DNA from 4 places in the Streptosporangium brasiliense genome. Region 1 is predicted to be linked to each of the others. Evidence: riboswitches for the same ligand, from Rfam matches in the RefSeq annotation. Region 1 holds a riboswitch; each other region holds the start of a gene.

Region 1 (4,203 bases):
CCTGCAGCCGGCCCGCGCCGCGCAGATGGGCGTCCGCCTGGTCTCGCTGGAGGAGGCCCTGCGCGAGGCCGACTTCATCACCGTGCACCTGCCCAAGTCCAAGGAGACCATCGGGCTCATCGGTGACAAGGAGCTCCACACGGTCAAGCCGTCGGTGCGCCTGATCAACGTCGCCCGCGGCGGCATCATCGACGAGAACGCGCTCTACTCGGCGATCAAGGAAGGCCGCGTCGCCGGCGCCGGCATCGACGTCTTCCCCAAGGAGCCGGTCACCGACAGCCCGCTGTTCGAGCTGGACCAGGTCGTCGTCACCCCGCACCTGGGCGCCTCCACCCACGAGGCCCAGGAGAAGGCCGGCACCCAGGTCGCGCGCAGCGTGAAGCTCGCCCTCGCCGGGGAGTTCGTGCCGGACGCGGTCAACGTCCAGGGCGGCGTCGTCGCCGAGGACGTCAAGCCGGGCCTGCCGCTGGCCGAGAAGCTCGGCCGGGTCTTCACCGCCCTCGCGGGCGAGGTCGCCACCAGGCTCGACGTCGAGGTCCGCGGTGAGATCGCCTCCCAGGACGTCCGCGTGCTGGAGCTGGCGGCGCTCAAGGGCATCTTCACCGACGTGGTCGAAGACTCGGTCACCTACGTCAACGCCCCGCTCCTGGCCAAGGACCGCGGCGTGACCGTCGAGCTGGTCACCAGCTCCGAGAGCCCCGACTGGCGCAACGTCGTCACCGTCCGCGGCGTGCTGGCCGACGGCCGCACGGTCTCGGTCTCGGGCACCCTGTCGGGCCCGCGTCAGATCACCAAGATCGTCGAGGTCAACGGCTACCAGATGGAGATCGAGCCGACCGACCACCTGTCGTTCTTCACCTACACCGACCGCCCCGGCATCGTCGGCGTCGTCGGCCGCATCCTCGGCGACCACAGCATCAACATCGCCTCGATGCAGGTGGCCCGGGACGCGAAGGGCGGCAAGGCCCTCATCGCGCTGACCGTCGACTCCGCCATCCCGGCCGACGTGCTCGACGTGATCGGCGCCGAGATCGGCGCCGACAGCGGCCGCTCGGTCGACCTGGCCGACTAGCGCGTACGGCGACGGCTGCCGTCCCCGGGAAGCCGGGGGCGGCAGCCGTTGTGCGTCTCAGCATGTGAGAAGTGTGTACGGAGTGCGGGACGGTGTCCGTACGGGCAGGTAACCTGGCAGGAAATGCGCCAGGTTCTCGCACTCATTACCTGCCGCGGCGGGGCCTGACAGGGCAGGCCGGCAGCCCGCCGCGGTGTGGCGGCGCACGCCGGCCCCGCGCCGCCGGTCCGCGATCCGGACCCGCGGCACTCAGGCCCGGTCCGATCCGTGACCGGAGTCCGGACCATCTCTCCCTGCCCGCATGCGACCGAGATGAGAATCGCCATGTACGACATGTATCCCTGGAACCGTCCCGAAGACGCCGAAGACGAGGCCGCCGACGCGCTCCAGACCGCCCTGGACCGCCGCGACAACGGGGGCGCTCCCACCCGCTAGCCGGGTAGGGCTCTCATTCCGACCCGCGGGGCGCCGGTCCGGGTGACCGGCGCCCTCCGGGGATCAGGGGGTGGCCTGGAGCATCGTGGGGGCGGGCTGGGCCGCGAGCTTGGCCTGTTCGGCGGCGAGCTTGACGCCCGTGCGGTCGGGGCGGACGCCGCCGACGAACGTGCTGCGACGCCAGGAGTTGAGCTTCTCCTCCTTGACCACGTCGCCGGTCTGCGGGGCGTGGACCATGTAACCCGGCTTGGTGATCATGCCGACGTGCCCGAGATTGTGGAAGAAGACGAGGTCGCCGGGCTTGAGGTTCTTCCAGGAGACCTTCTTGGAGAACGCCGCGTACTGGGCGGCGGCCACGCGGGGCAGCTTGATCCCGGCGGCGCCGTAGGCGCGGAGCATCAGGCCGGAGCAGTCGAAGCCGCCGTTGCCGGTGCCGCCCCAGACGTAGGGCGTGCCGCGCTTGGACATGGCCCACTTCACGGCCTTCTTCCAGGCGGGCACGGGAGCATCCTTGGTGATGATCTCCTTGAGCTTGGGCCCGGTGAGCGGCGCGGTGGCGGTGACGGGGGCGGGGGCGGGGGCCTTGGGAGAGTCGGCCTTGGGGGAGTCGGCCAGCGCGAGAGACGGGGTCGCGAGCACGGCGGTGCCGGCGACGAGCAGGGACAGGACGCGGGGGCGAATCTTGCCGGACAGGATGGTTCCTTCCATAGGGCCGGCCGGGTTAGCTGTCGGGCTCGGGCGTGGAGGCCGCCCTACGGCGCGCGAAGCGCTGATTCGCCCCAAGGGATCCGTGAAGGCGGCTCAGGACATGGCTCCGCCAGGCGAAGCGCGGAGTCCTGGGCGGCCGTGGGTCCCGGAAGTGGTTCCCCGGCTCCGCGCAGGCCGAAGGGGGGACGGCCCGGCGGATTAGGCATCGGTTCGAATGCAGAGGACCATAACGAAACTTAACGAAAGGGTCAATACGTCGCAAAAGCGGACAAAGGGATCACAGGGGTCGAGACTGCTGTGGATCATGAGGTCCCGTACGCGCGAAAATGTCCGATGGGTGAGATCGGTGTTCGATTACCGAGACGGACCGGTAAGGTGCCTGCATGGATTCGCGCAACATTCGTCTGGCAGTCATCCCCGGGGACGGGATCGGAGTCGAGGTCGTCACCGAGGGCCTGAAGGTGCTCGAAGCGGTCGGCACGAAGGTGGAGACCGTCACCTACGATCTCGGCGCCAAGCGCTACCACCGGACCGGTGAGACCCTTCCCGACGCGGTCCTGGACGAGCTGCGCGGATACGACGCGATCCTGCTCGGCGCGATCGGCGACCCCAGCGTGCCGCCGGGCATCCTGGAGCGCGACCTGCTGCTCAGGCTCCGCTTCGAGCTCGACCACTACGTCAACCTCCGTCCGGTCAAGCTCTTCCCCGGCGTCGAGACCCCGCTGGGCAAGGCCCGCCCCGAGGACATCGACATGGTCGTCGTCCGTGAGGGCACCGAGAGCCTCTACGCGGGCGCGGGCGGCGTGCTGCGCCGCGGCACCCCGCACGAGGTCGCCACCCAGGAGTCGCTGAACACCGCCTTCGGCGTCGAGCGCGTCGTCCGCTACGCCTTCGACAAGGCGCTCGCCCGTCCCCGCAAGAAGCTGACGCTGGTCCACAAGACCAACGTGCTCACCTACGCCGGTGACCTCTGGGCCCGCACGTTCGACCGGGTCGGCCTGGAATACCCCGACGTCCAGACCGACTACTGCCACGTCGACGCGGCCTCGATGTTCTTCGTCACCCAGCCGGAGCGGTTCGACGTGATCGTCACCGACAACCTCTTCGGCGACATCATCACCGACATCGGCGCCGCCGTCGCCGGCGGCATCGGCCTGGCGGCCAGCGGCAACATCAACCCCGACCGGACCGCGCCGAGCATGTTCGAGCCGGTCCACGGCAGCGCCCCCGACATCGCGGGCCAGGGCAAGGCCGACCCGACCGCCACGATCCTGTCGGTCGCCATGCTCCTGGACCACCTCGGGCTGGCCGACGAGGCCGCCAAGGTCGAGCAGGCCGTCGCCGACGACCTGGTCGAGCGGCTCACCGGCTGGACCGGCCGGACCACTCACGAGATCGGTGACGACATCACCGCCCGAGTAGCCGGCTGACAGAGCCGCCTCCCCCACCCAGACGCGTCTGGCGGCTCACAGAAGCTGCCAGGCGCGTCTTCGTTTTATCCCGGCAGTGCCGGTTTTCGACACAGATGCAGTAGTTTCCCGTTACCTGGGTCCACCGCAGAATGGACCCAAGGGCAGACCGCCTCAAGAGAAGGATCTCCGCCATGACCACCGCTCAGAAGCTCAGCTTCGACGTGCAGCTCTCCGACCACGCTCGCACCGCAGCCGAGCGTGAGCAGGTACTGGCGAGCCCCGGGTTCGGGCAGGCATTCACCGATCACATGATCTCGATCGACTACACCGAGGGGGAGGGCTGGCACGACGCGCGGCTCACGCCGTACGGCCCGCTGAGCCTGGACCCGGCGACCGCGGTCTTCCACTACGCCCAGGAGCTCTTCGAGGGCCTGAAGGCCTACCGTCAGGAGAGCGGCGCGATCGCGTCCTTCCGGCCCTACGCCAACGCCGCCCGCTTCAACCAGTCGGCGGTGCGGATGGCCATGCCGGAGCTGCCCGAGGAGGCGTTCGTCGAGTCGCTGGAGCTCCTCGTCC
Region 2 (4,203 bases), 1.2 Mb from region 1:
ACGCCGGGCTCGGGTCTCGCACTGGGCTCTGGGTCTCGTACGCCGGGCCTCGGGTCTCGCCCACCGGACCCCGGCTCCGGCTCTCGCCCGCCGGGCCCGGCTCGGTCGGCCCGGCCCGGCGCCGTCGCGAGGAGTCCCGGCTCCCGGGCTCTCAGCTCCCGGTCCTCACGTTCGCCGGCTTCCACGTTCGCCGGTTCTCACGTTCGCCGGCTCTCAGCCGTTCACCGCCGCCGGCTTCCGGGTTTTCACCGCCTGGCACCTGGACCTCACCGCAGTCGGCTCCTGGGCTCTCACGGCCGCTCTCACGGTGTGTCCGCCCTCGCTCTTCCGGGAGTGCGGGCCAGCCCGGCCATGAGCCAGCGCAGCGCCTCGGCGAACAGCTCGGACGGCACCGCGGCGCGGTCGACGCGGCGTTGCGTGACGAGCCCTTCGAAGAGCCCGATGATCGCGGTCGCCACGGCGGCCGGGTCGTGTGCCGCGCAGCGCGGGGCCACCAGGCGGGCGACAGCCGTACGGGGGGCCCACCAGCGGGCGGCCAGACGGTCGAGTAATTCCGGCCGGGTCAGCGCATAGCGCAGAAACTCCATTTCCAGCGTGCTCCAGGCCGTGTGTCGATCGGCCACCCCGGCCAGATAGTCGCCGAATGCCGCAAAGGCGGTCTCGTCGTCCTCACATTGGGAGGGGATTTCCCCGACGCCGTCAAGGGGGTGGGCGGCGTGCTCGTCGAAGAGTGCGAGGAAGAGGTCATCTTTTCCGGTGAAATGTGAGTAGACGGCACCGACCGTGTGGCCCGCCCTGGAGGCGATCTCGTCGACCGAGGCCCCGGCGAAACCTTGTTCTGCGAAGACTTCGCCCGCGGCGGTCAGCAGGCGCTTGCGGGTGCGCGCCTTGGCTTGGCTGCGACTTAACCGCAAAGGCACTGACATATCATGAGTACTTCACGTAGCGGACGCTATGTCAATAGCGTCCGTCGCCCCTATGGAGATCGGAGCTTGACGACCTTTGAACAAGGCGTTTACCGTTCCTGACGGGCGGCCTTGATTCCAACATACTCACGCCTGAGTTCAGTGCGGGGGGAGCGACTCTAGATGGCATATCCCGAAGTGGATTCCCGTCGCGGCGAAAGCCTCCTGGGCATGGGCGAGATCGGTCTAAGTGACGAAGATCTCGTGCTCCTGGCAGAACTTGCCAAGGGCGTCACCGTGGACCGGGTGGGGCGTCGTCTCGACATCAGTGGCCGGACCGTCCGGCGCAGACTCCGTGGGATCTGCGACCGTATCGGTGTCGCCACGGCGATCGAGGCCGTGGCCTGGGCCGCCCGCCGCCGTCTGATCTAGCTCCTGCGGAGGGTCGGCCCGCCGCCCGGCCCGCGGCCTCGGCAGGAACCCACGGCCCGCAGCCCGCAGCCCGACCCGTGACCTCGGCAAGGGGATCGCGGCCGCGGCCCCAGTCAGGGATCCGGCCTAGGTCAGGGATCCGGCCTCGGCAAGGGATCCCAGAGACCCCGGCCGCCGCGGCCTCAGGCCCGGCGGCTCAGTCCGCGACCCGGACGCCTCCGGCGAAGGGCCGGTTCTCGATCGAGGCGATGTGGATGACGTCACCGGTCTGGGGGGCGTGGACCATCAGGCCGGCGCCGATGTAGATCCCGACGTGGTGCAGGTCGCTGTAGAAGAAGACCAGGTCGCCCGGGCGGAGCTGCTCCTTGGAGATGTGGGTGCCCGCGGTCCACTGGTCGCCGGTGTAGTGCGGCAGGCTGATGCCGACCTTCTGGTAGGCCCACATGACCAGGCCGGAGCAGTCGAAGGAGTTGGGCCCCTCGGCGCCCCAGACATACGGCTTGAGCTGCTGGCTGAGTGCCCAGCGGGCGGCTTCGGCGGCCTTGCCGCTGCCGACGACCGGCACGCTGATCTTCACCCGGTTGCCCCGGGTGGTCTTGGCCCGGCTGCGCACCTCGCTGAAGAGGTCGCTCTCGACCCTGGTGACGAGCCGCTCGATCTTGGTGCGCTTGGCGCCGATGTCGGACAGGAGGTCCTTGACCTCGGCGGTGCGGGCCTTGGCGCCGGCCTGCGCCCGCTCGGCGGCCTTGATCGCCTGGGCGACCTGGGCGACCTCCTCGTTCTGCTGCTGCTGGAGGGCGTAGCTCGTGGTCGCCAGGTCGAGGAAGGTGTCGGGGTCGGCGGACTGGGTGAAGGCGAGGGTCGAGCCCAGGCCCCCCGACATGTAGTTGCTCTGCGCCAGGAGGCTGGCCTTGGTGCGCCGGGCCGCCAGCTCGGACTCGCTGACGGCGAGGGTCTTCTTGGCGCTCGCGGCGGCGCGCTGCGCCTGCTTGAGCTTGACCCGCCCGCCGTTGTACTGCTCGGTGAGCGTTTCGATCTCGGTGTGCAGCTTCTCGACCTGTTTGGCGAGCTCCTGGAGACCGGGCTGCGGGTCGGCGGTGGCCGAGACCAGAGGGGTGCCGAGGGTCAGGGAGGCGAACGCCAGTCCGATGACCGTCATGCGGCGGGTGAGTCCACGTGAGGCGTGTTCTCGACGGCGGGCATGTCTGCCCGCGCGCTCTCTCCCACGGTCACGCGTGCGCTTCACCAACAGGCTCCTCTCTCGGCCGCCTACCGGGTTAGCTGACGGGTTCGGGCCGGAGGCAGCCCTACCGAGGGTGCTGGTGCCACCTCGGATTCACCCCGGGGGACTAAAGGGTGGGTCCCCGGTTCCCCGGGTCCGGGGATTCGGCGGTTCAGCGCTTTAACATCGCTGACATCGAGCACGGACATTAGTGCAATTGGAGGTTCATGCTCAACCAGAACTACAAACTCGGTAGAGCTTTCACAACTGAAATGTCACGAGAAGATCACGCGACTTCATGATCGACATGCGCTCCAAGCTGGTTCTATGAGGCGCCGGGGCGGCTCGGTCGGAGGTCTCCGCAGCTCCATGACCATGTGAAAGGCGAGTTCCGCTCCTCCGTTCACACCTTCAGCCCAGCGTCATGAATCAACTACTGAGGGTCATCTGGTGGCTACGGGTCACGAGTTAAGGGTGAGCCGTAATTCGAGCGCGCCGAGGACGTACGCTGATCGGTCATGGAGCAGGTTGCGCAGCATTCCTCCACCCCGGCCGCGGACGGCGCCGGGACCGTGGGGCGGCCGGAGGCCGACGCCGCGGGCGTGGACGCGGGGCAGGGGCCGCTGGGCCGGTCGGAGGCCGCTCCGGACGCGGCCGCGGTCACGGTACGGCGTGCCCGCACGCCGGACGTGCGCGCCATCCGGCGGCTCGTCGACACCTACGGAGGAGCCGGCCCGCGCCTCCTGGAGAAGGCCACGGTCACCCTGTACGAGGACATCCAGGAATTCTGGGTGGCCGAGCGGGCCGGCGCGGTCGTGGGCTGCGGGGCGCTCCACGTCCTCTGGGAGGACCTCGCCGAGATCCGCACCCTCGCCGTCGACCCCGCCTGCCGGGGGCTGGGCATCGGTCACAAGATCGTCTCCGAGCTGATCCGCACCGCCGGCGGACTCGGGCTCCGCAGGGTCTTCTGCCTCACCTTCGAGGTCGAGTTCTTCGCCCGGCACGGTTTCCGCGAGATTCAGGGCACGCCCGTCTCCCCGGAGGTCTACGCCGAACTTCTCGCCTCATATGACGAGGGTGTCGCCGAGTTCCTCGATCTTGAGCACGTCAAGCCGAACACCTTGGGAAACACCCGGATGCTGCTCCATCTGACGCGCGATCAGGGCTGACGTGACCTTGACGGTTACCGATCAGAAAGATGACTGTTGATACCTATCTCGATACCTTGTGCTGCAGCAAGCATGTGAGCCTCACATATGGCCACATGCGCCGTCGAAGTAGTGAGGTGACGCGGTGAGCACCGGACAGCCGCCGTATCAGGATGATCCCGACCGCGATCGCACACCGTCGGGACAGCCGGAGTACGGACAGCACAATGCGGGTCGAGCCCCTGGCGAACATGATCCCGACGTGACAATTGTGGGATATCGATCGGATGCCTCACAGCCGCATACCGGTCCGGGGCAGACCCAGCCCGGTTACGGTCAGCAGCAGGGCTACGGTCAGCAGCAGGGTTACGGTCAGCAGCCGGTGACCGGCGCCTACGGCCAGCCCACCCAGGAGCAGTCCTACGGGCAGCAGCAGTCCTATGGCCAGCAGCCCGCCCAGCCGGACTACGGCCAGCAGCAGGGCTACGGCCAGCAG
Region 3 (4,203 bases), 680 kb from region 1:
GGCTCGACCGAGGAGCCCGGCTTCGCCGCCAAGTCGGTGCGCCAGCAGCCGGAGAAGGAGGCGATCGCCCGGCACGCGGCCCAGCTCGTCCGGCCCGGCACGGCCATCGCACTGTCGGCCGGGACCACGACCTGGACACTGGCCGGTTCCGTGGTCGACGTGCCCGACCTGACGGTGATCACCAACTCGATCCGGATCGCCGACGTCTTCCACCGCTCCCCCCGCCCGGACCGCACCGTCGTGCTGACCGGCGGCGTCCGCACCCCCTCCGACGCGCTGGTCGGGCCGGTGGCCGTGGCGGCGATCCGCGGGCTCCATGTGGACACCCTGTTCCTCGGCGTGCACGGGATGAGCGCCCGCGCCGGGTTCACCACGCCCAACCTGCTGGAGGCGGAGACCAATCGCGAGCTGGTCGCCTCCGCGCACCGCCTGGTGGTGCTCGCCGACCACACCAAGTGGGGGACGGTGGGGATCAGCACGATCGCCGAGCTGGCCCAGGCCCATGTGGTGATCACCGACTCCGGCCTGCCGGAGGAAGCCCGCGACGAGCTCACCGCCCAGGTGCGCGAGCTGATCATCACCGAGCCGCAGCAGGAGAGCGAGGCGCTGAGCCGATGAAGCGCACCATCACCCACCTGGCCGACGGCCGGGAACTGTTCTACTTCGACCGGCAGGACAGTGCCGACCGCGGTGCGATCGACCAGCGGGACCTGCCGCCCCGCCCCGCGGCCTCCGAGCTGCGCTACGACCCGCTCACCGAGGAGTGGATCGCGGTGGCCGGGCACCGCCAGGGCCGCACCTTCCTCCCCCCGGCGAGCGAGTGCCCGCTGTGCCCGTCGACCCCCGGCCACCTGACCGAGGTCCCCTCAGCCTCCTACGACGTGGTCGTCTTCGAGAACCGCTTCCCCTCCTTCTCCTCCCAGATCGGCGAATACCACCAGGTCGGAGGGTTGAGCGAGGTCCGTCCGGGGGCCGGGCGGTGCGAGGTGGTCTGCTTCACCTCCGATCACGACTCCTCCTTCTCCGCGCTCTCGGCCGACCAGGTCGAGCTGGTCATGGAGGCGTGGATCGACCGTACGGCGGAGCTGTCGGCGATGCCGGGCGTGGAGCAGGTGTTCTGCTTCGAGAACCGGGGGGCGGAGATCGGGATCACCCTGGCCCACCCCCACGGCCAGATCTACGCCTACCCCTACGTGACCCCGCGCACCAAGCTCTCCCTCGCCGCGGCCGGACGCCACCGGGAGCGGACCGGCCGCAACCTGTTCGCCGACGTGCTGGCCGCCGAGCGGGAGGCCGGGATCCGCGTGGTCGCCTCGAACGAGCACTGGACGGCCTTCGTCCCCGCCGCGGCGCGCTGGCCCGTGGAGGTCCACCTCTACCCGCACCGCCAGGTCCCCGACCTGGGCGCGCTGGAGCCCGCCGAGCGCGCGGCGTTCGGTCCGCTCTACACGGAGGTGCTGCGCCGCCTGGACGGGCTGTACGGCGTGGTCATGCCGTACGTCGCGGCCTGGCACCAGGCGCCGGTGAACGTCGGGCGCGACCTCTCCTATGCGCACCTGGAGCTGTTCAGCATCCGGCGGGCGCCGAACAAGCTGAAGTATCTCGCCGGGTCGGAGTCGGCCATGGGGGCTTTCGTGAACGACGTCCTTCCCGAGGAGGCGGCGCGCCTTTTGCGAGAAGTTGTCACAGGATGATCACTTATTAGTCTCAGATTGGGGTCGCGTTACCTGGGGTTTACCACTACTATCCTCACACATCGGACCTGATGTCCGAAATGCCTAATTCCGGGCGCGTCGCCCGGGAGCCGGGGAACCACCGCACTTGGGGTGAACCACTTCGGTGGAAGGGCTTCCTCCAGCCCGAACCCGTCAGCTAACCCGGTAGGCGGATGGAGAGGAGAGTCGTGGCGGCTCTATCCCCCACGTTCCGTCGCCATGCGGCCTTGACCATTTCCGTGGTTTCGGTCCTCGCGTTCACCTCCGGCACGGCGACCGCGGGCAGCGCGGCCCCCAAGCCCAAGACCGCGGGCAGCGCGGCCCCCAAACCCAAGGAGTCCCAGCTCCGCGCCGAACTGGCCGACCTGAACAAGCGGGTCGACACGCTCATCGAGACCTACGCCGCCAAGCGCGAGTCCCTCAGGAAGGCCCAGGCCGCGGAGGTGGTCGCCAAGGCGGACCTGCGCAAGGCCGAGACCGCCTACCAGGAGGCCGACAAGCAGGTCGACTCCATCGCCCAGCTCCGCTACCAGAGCAGCACCGGCGACCTGCCGTCCCTGCTGTTCTCCACCAACGTCGACATGGGCGGCGCCGCGATCATGCAGCAGCTCACCGCCCAGCAGAGCGCCTACCTGCAGGGCTTCGCCCAGAGCCGGGACCTGAAGAAACAGGCGGCGGAGAAGGCGGCCGGGCTCACCGAGCAGATCGGCCAGGAGGCCGCGGCGGTGGCCACCCAGCGCAAGGAGGCCGAGAAGCTGATCGACGCCATCGAGAAGAAACTCGACGCGCTCGTCCCCACGGGCTCCGGCCGCCGGGCCGACGGCAGTTGGGCGCCCCAACTGCCCACGGGCGCCGACAACATCACCGACCGCACCCGGATCATGCGCGAGGCCATCGAGAAGCGCTTCGCCCTGCCCTACACGGTCGGCTGCTACCGGGCCGTGAACGACGGCGGCGAACACCCGCTCGGCCGCGCCTGCGACTTCATGATGAGCACCGGCGGTTCGATGCCCTCGGCCGCCCACGTCAAGCTCGGCGACGAGATCGCCGCCTGGGCCGTCAAGAACAGGGCCAGCCTCGGCGTCAAATACGTGATCTGGCGCCAGCGCATCAACTCCGGCTCCGGCTGGCGTCCCATGTCCGACCGCGGCGGCGTCACCGCCAACCACTTCGACCACACGCACATCTCGATGTACTAGCGTCCTGCTGCCCTGTCCCGTCCCGTCCTGTCCTGTCCTGTCCTGACCTGACCTGACCTGACCTGCGCCTGCGCCTGCGCCGCTGTGGCGACGGTCCTGACGGACACGCGGCGACCTTGATGCGGGCGGCGAGCCGCAGCGCGACACTTCCGGAAGCGGGACGTCACGCGGCTTGCCGCCCCTCGGCGGAGCGAGGACGCGCTCCTGCTTGCCGCCGAGCGGCTTGACCTGCCCACGCGCGTGGACGATGCCGCGCGGGCGCAGGCCGGGGCGCCCGACTGTTCCCGGACAGCCGGCTTGTGGGCGTATCCCACACGGCGACTTGCAGCGACTTGGGGCGAGTAGTGCTCGTTGAGCACTTCCTGCGACGCCTCCATGTATCTACCTTCTTCTCTCCCAGACGCTCTGTCGGGTTGTGTCCCCGGCTGTCCTGAAGTCGCTGGACACCCCAGGCAGCCTCCCCAGAGTGCGGACGGCGCTGCTGGAGCGCACGCGCTGTCACATGGCCGGCAGCGCCGCCCGGACAGGCTTTCCGGCGGTCCCAGTGGCCTCCAGTCGGTTTCCAGTGCGTGCCGCGACAATCGGCCCCTGATCGATCGGCCTTGGCGGAGCTGCTTGAGGGGTGCGTGGTGAGGGGGACCCAAGCCGGTTGCACGGCCGCGGAGCGCAGCCATCCGTGCCCGGCACGGCGGATCGGCTCCCTGTCAGAGATCGCCCCGATGAAGGGATGAAGGATGGACAGGTTGTTCCGGAGAAAGATCCACGGACTCGCGGCTGTACTGCTGATCCCGCTGCTCCTGGTGTCCACGGCCACTGTCGTGCATGCCGGTGCGCGGGCAGCGCCGTCCGCCCAGGCGGCGCCGCCCGACGGAAAGGGGACGGAGCGGGAGAAGCGGAGGGAGAAGGCGGAGGAGAAGCGGAAGGGGTCACCGGACGGCCTGGTGGACCTGCACATCACCGCCGCGCCACCCGAGGGGTTCAAGCGGCCCGCCCGAGTGCGCAAGCTCGTCGAGGGCAGAGCCCCGTCCCTGACCCTCGCATCGGCTCCGTACGGCGAGCTGGAGAGGGTCGAGCACCAGCCGGGGTGGGGAAACCAGGTGAAAGTCGTCGGCTGGGCCATGGACGACGCCTCGGCCACCGCGCCCAGCCAGGTGCTGGTCTACAACAGGACATCGTCCTGGTGGACCACCGCTGACGCCTATCGGCCCGATGTCGCACATTGGGGGACAGGCGACCGCCATGGCTTCGACCTGATGGTGCCGATCGCCAATCCTGGACGGAACACCGTC
Region 4 (4,203 bases), 320 kb from region 1:
CCGAAAGGCGGCACCGGGCAGGCCGGCGACCCCCCGGCCGCCCCGGCGGCACCGCGCCCCCAGCCGGCGGGCGCGGCGCGGCCGGCCACGCCGCTCCCCCGGACGACGGGCGACCCCACCGACGTGAACCTGCTCATCCGGCTCAGAGACGCATTGGAGGCACTCACTTGACCCCCTCCCCGCCCCGCAGGACGGGACATCCACGCCGCAGGTGCTCGGTGAGCTTGTTCCGATGCCTATAAGGCTGCGGACGCTGAAGCTGATCGGAAGGAGGACGCCCGTGGAAGCGCGTGACGAGGTGCGCCGGGAGGCGGCGCTGCTACGTGACGAGATACGCCGGGAGATGGCGCTGCTGCGGGAGCGCATGACGGACGTGAACGGAAGCATCGCGTGCAGCGTGGACGGCCTGACGATAGCCAGCGATCTCAACGGCGACGTCGAGCAGATCGGCGCGCTGTCGTCGGCGATGCTGGCCCTCAGCCGCCGGATGACGGACATGGCCGGCAAGGGCGCCTTCGAGGAGACGTTGATCTCGGGCACCAACGGCTACGCGGCCTTCTACGCCGCGGGCCCAGAAATCGTCCTCACAGTTCTCGCCCGCCCGGGGACCAATCTCGGGCTGCTGCGACTGGAGGGCCGCAAGACGGCGGCGAACCTGGCCGCCATCACGTCCCGCATATCGATATCCCAGTGATCGGAGAAGACATGGGCAACATGGACATCTCTCTCAAGGAGATGATGGCGATCGACGGTGCCCTCGGCGCGGTGGTCGTGGACTACAACAGCGGCATGGCCCTCGGCGCCCTCGGCGGCTCCAAGGACCTGGACCTCCAGATCGCCGCGGCCGGCAACACCGAGGTCGTCAAGGCCAAGATGCGGACCATGGAGTCGCTGGGCCTCAAGGACGGCATCGAGGACATCCTCATCACGCTCAGCGGCCAGTACCACGTGATCCGCCCGGTCAGCGGCCGGGGCGGCAAGGGGCTCTTCCTCTATCTGGCGCTGGACCGCAGCCGGGCCAACCTGGCGCTCGCGCGGCACAACATGCGCGGCATCGAGGAGAAGCTCGAAATCTGATCCTCCGGTACGGCTTGCGCCCCGGGAGGCGCGGGCCGTACCGGAGCTCAACGCTCGGCGGCGGAGGTGAGCTCGTCGATCGCGGCGACGAACTCGGGCCAGAGCGGGCGCGGCAGGTCGTGGCCCATGCCGGGAAAGGTGATCAGCCTGGCCCCGGGGACCGCCTCGGCCGTGGCGACCCCGCCGGGCAGCGGCACGAGCTGGTCGTCCTCGCCGTGCATCACGAGGGTGGGCACCGTGATGTTCTTCAGCAGCGGCGCGCGGTCACCGGAGGCGATGATCCCGGCGAGCTGCCTGGCCGTCCCCGCCGGGTCGTAGCAGCGGTCGTAGCTCAGCCCGGCCAGCCGGGCGATCCGCTCGCGGTCGAGCGGGTAGCCCGGCGAGCCGATGACCTCCCAGGTCAGCAGCGACTGCCGGATGGCCGCCTCGCGGTCGAGCGAGACGGGCGCCATGAGCGCCGCCATCGCGGCCTCGGTGGGCGGGGCGGCGTGCACGCTGGGGGTGGACATGATGGAGGTGAGGCTGCGCACCCGGTGCGGGGAGCGGATCGCCAGCGTCTGGGCGATCATGCCGCCCATCGAGGCGCCGACCACGTGGGCGGACTCCCACCCGAGCGCGTCGAGCAGCCCGGCGGCGTCGTCGGCCATGTCGCCCAGCAGGTAGGGGGGCTGCCCGTCGCCGCCGAAGGCGGGCACGGCGGCGCCGTGGAGGTGGGTGGACTCCCCGGCGTCCCGGTTGTCGAAGCGGACCACGTGGTGCCCGCGGTCGGCGAGCAGCTCGCAGAGCCCCTCGTCCCAGTGGATGCGCTGGGCGCCGAGCCCCATGATCATAAGGAGCGGGCGGCCTCCGGGCGCGCCGAAGGTGTCGTAGGCGAGCTCGATGCCGTTCGCCCGGGCGCGCCGGGTCATGGCGCTCCCGCCGCACCGGTCACACCGGATGCCATGCTGGTCATGCCGGACAGAATGTCATTCTGTGGAAATGAGAGCAAGAGCGGACGCCCGGTGTGGGCGTCCGCTCCTGTCTTCGCGGGAGGCGAGCTTCTGCGGGGGCGAGTCTCGCTGGGGAGGCGAGCCTCGGGGTTACTTGTTGACCACCTGCGGCGGGGTGGCCGGGTTGTTGTCGATCCGGCCCCACGCGCCCGCGGAGAACGGCACGGGCTGGTTCTTCTTGCCCGGGCCGCTGCCCCACTTGGTGATGACGTAGTCGACCTTGATGTGGCCCATGCCACCGTTGCCGTCCACACCGAGCGTGTCGGAGTTGAACGTGCCGCCGGTCAGGTCGGCGAAGGTCTTGGCGTCGAGGTCGATCATGACACCGCTGCTGGAGGGCACGCCGGGGCCGCGGTCGCCGACGAAGAACTTGGCCTTCTTGCCCTTGTAGACGACGTAACCCTCGGTCATCAGCGGCCAGCTCGGGCTGGCGATCATGCCCTTCTGCATCGGCTTGCCGCTTGCGGGCAGGCCGGTGTCCCCGGCGCGGCCGGAGGAGTCGTCCCAGAAGTAGGAGGCCTTGGTCGAGCCCTTCAGGAGGACGACCTCGGAGCCGGAGCCGGAGCCGGAGCCGGGGGTGGAGGCGCCGGTGTCGGCCGCTGCGGGGAGAGCCGAGACGACGGCCGAGGAGGTCAGGACACTCGCACCGAGGAGGGCGGCGGCCACGAAACGGTTCTTACGCATACCAAGGGAGAAACGCATGAGGTAAAAAGACTCTTTCGCGAGGGAACGGGGAGGCGCGTGCGCCGTGAAGAGGCGCAGGCGGATACGCGCTCACAGGACAGAAGAGGCGTAGCAAGCTGTGCTGGCGCTACGCGGAGCGCGGCGGGGGGCCGCGTTCGGACGCGGCGAGGAAGTCTTAGAGGGCCGGCACCAACGGGGTGGACGCCGGCGGCAAGAGGGCGTGGTGCCCCATGTGGTGATCTCCTCTCCATCTCGTCTACCGGGTTAGCTGACGGATTCGGGCGGTGGAGTTGCCCTACCGCCGCACGTTCGCGGCGGATTCACCCCAAGAAGTGGGTCCCCGGTTCCCGTGACCCTGAGGGCCTCCGGGATTCGACGTCGGCCGGCCGCTCCTTCTATTGAAGGGCAGGTCGCCAACCGATCACGAATAGGACACTACCCCCCATTCAGGGGCAAAGCAAAACAAAACCCATGGAAACCCCAGAAGATCTACCTCAACAGCCAAGAAAAGGCCATTGGTCAAGCCTTGACCGTGCCTACCGGGAACGCCGACCCCATTGGAACTGTTAGGAGAGTTACTTAACGGCTTATCGGTGATCAAGCCGTTGAGCTGGGGATACACCCCTTCTCCCGGCTGAATGCGGCCCCTCGGCGGACAGGGGCGGGATCTCCCTCGCCATGGCCGCGGCCGGCGTGCCGGCCCTTTATCGGCGGCCCTCATTACCTCCGCACACGCCTATGAGTCGATGAAAACACCCATCAGCCGGGCCTGTGCCCGCTCCCCGGAAGATCCAGGAATGCCCGTCCCCATCCCGGGCAAAGCCGCGGTCATGGCATCCATCCGCCGCAGGACCGGGACGAGGTCGGCACCGCCGACGCCGGCGGCGGGAAAAGGCCACCGGTCCCAGCCCGGTCAACGGCTCCCACACCCACCGTCCACGGGCTTCTCCCAACCTCCGGGCTCCCGGCGTCCCGGCGGATCCGGCGGGCGGCCCGGGTCCGCCGTCCGGGTGAGCGCCGCCCGGGACCCGCGGCCGTAGGCGATGCCGACAGTAATGTGGGCCCGTGCTGATCGCCCTCGGTTGCGCGGTGCTCCTCACGGTCCTTTACGCACTGGCGGTGTACGGCACGGCCGGGCCGGCGGCGATCGGAGCGGTCGCCGCCGCGCCGGCCGTCACCCTCGTGGCCGTCATGCACGGCGGGAGTCTCCAGGACTCCGTCGGAGCGGGAGGGCTCACGGCGGGCGGCGCCGCGATGGCGTGGGCCACCGGGCGTTCCCACCGCCGCCGCAGGGCCGACCGTGCGGCGCTCGCCGCCTACCGGGCCGCCGCCGAGGCCGTGCCCCGGCTGGCTGCCATCACCGAACGCGACCGCCTCGCCGCCGAACTCCACGACGTGGCCGCCCACCGGCTCACCGGGATCGTGGTCGCCTCGGCCGCCGCCCTCCGCCTCG

Evidence for each region. Region 1 has a riboswitch for cyclic di-AMP ahead of J2S55_RS23665 (C40 family peptidase). Riboswitches for the same ligand answer to the same signal wherever they lie in the genome.
Region 2: another riboswitch for cyclic di-AMP. It lies ahead of J2S55_RS18185 (C40 family peptidase); the one in region 1 lies ahead of J2S55_RS23665 (C40 family peptidase).
Region 3: another riboswitch for cyclic di-AMP. It lies ahead of J2S55_RS26840 (coiled-coil domain-containing protein); the one in region 1 lies ahead of J2S55_RS23665 (C40 family peptidase).
Region 4: another riboswitch for cyclic di-AMP. It lies ahead of J2S55_RS25155 (hypothetical protein); the one in region 1 lies ahead of J2S55_RS23665 (C40 family peptidase).

The regions. Positions count from the first base shown of each region.
Region 1 is NZ_JAUSRB010000002.1:3,266,646-3,270,848, forward strand. It holds gene serA (phosphoglycerate dehydrogenase) at 1-1,072, shown strand, start outside; gene J2S55_RS23660 (hypothetical protein) at 1,385-1,507, shown strand; gene J2S55_RS23665 (C40 family peptidase) at 1,571-2,215, opposite strand; cyclic di-AMP (ydaO/yuaA leader) riboswitch at 2,203-2,430, opposite strand; gene J2S55_RS23670 (3-isopropylmalate dehydrogenase) at 2,599-3,645, shown strand; gene J2S55_RS23675 (branched-chain amino acid aminotransferase) at 3,819-4,203, shown strand, end outside.
Region 2 is NZ_JAUSRB010000002.1:2,032,549-2,036,751, forward strand. It holds gene J2S55_RS18175 (TetR/AcrR family transcriptional regulator) at 303-920, opposite strand; gene J2S55_RS18180 (LuxR C-terminal-related transcriptional regulator) at 1,137-1,337, shown strand; gene J2S55_RS18185 (C40 family peptidase) at 1,534-2,496, opposite strand; cyclic di-AMP (ydaO/yuaA leader) riboswitch at 2,589-2,739, opposite strand; gene J2S55_RS18190 (amino-acid N-acetyltransferase) at 3,078-3,728, shown strand; gene J2S55_RS18195 (RDD family protein) at 3,970-4,203, shown strand, end outside.
Region 3 is NZ_JAUSRB010000002.1:3,948,651-3,952,853, reverse strand. It holds gene J2S55_RS26850 (DeoR/GlpR family DNA-binding transcription regulator) at 1-618, shown strand, start outside; gene galT (galactose-1-phosphate uridylyltransferase) at 615-1,694, shown strand; cyclic di-AMP (ydaO/yuaA leader) riboswitch at 1,766-1,901, shown strand; gene J2S55_RS26840 (coiled-coil domain-containing protein) at 1,943-2,914, shown strand; gene J2S55_RS26835 (fibronectin type III domain-containing protein) at 3,649-4,203, shown strand, end outside.
Region 4 is NZ_JAUSRB010000002.1:3,583,692-3,587,894, reverse strand. It holds gene J2S55_RS25175 (DUF4388 domain-containing protein) at 1-171, shown strand, start outside; gene J2S55_RS25170 (roadblock/LC7 domain-containing protein) at 281-694, shown strand; gene J2S55_RS25165 (hypothetical protein) at 706-1,077, shown strand; gene J2S55_RS25160 (alpha/beta fold hydrolase) at 1,125-1,985, opposite strand; gene J2S55_RS25155 (hypothetical protein) at 2,157-2,750, opposite strand; cyclic di-AMP (ydaO/yuaA leader) riboswitch at 2,989-3,138, opposite strand; gene J2S55_RS25150 (ATP-binding protein) at 3,816-4,203, shown strand, end outside.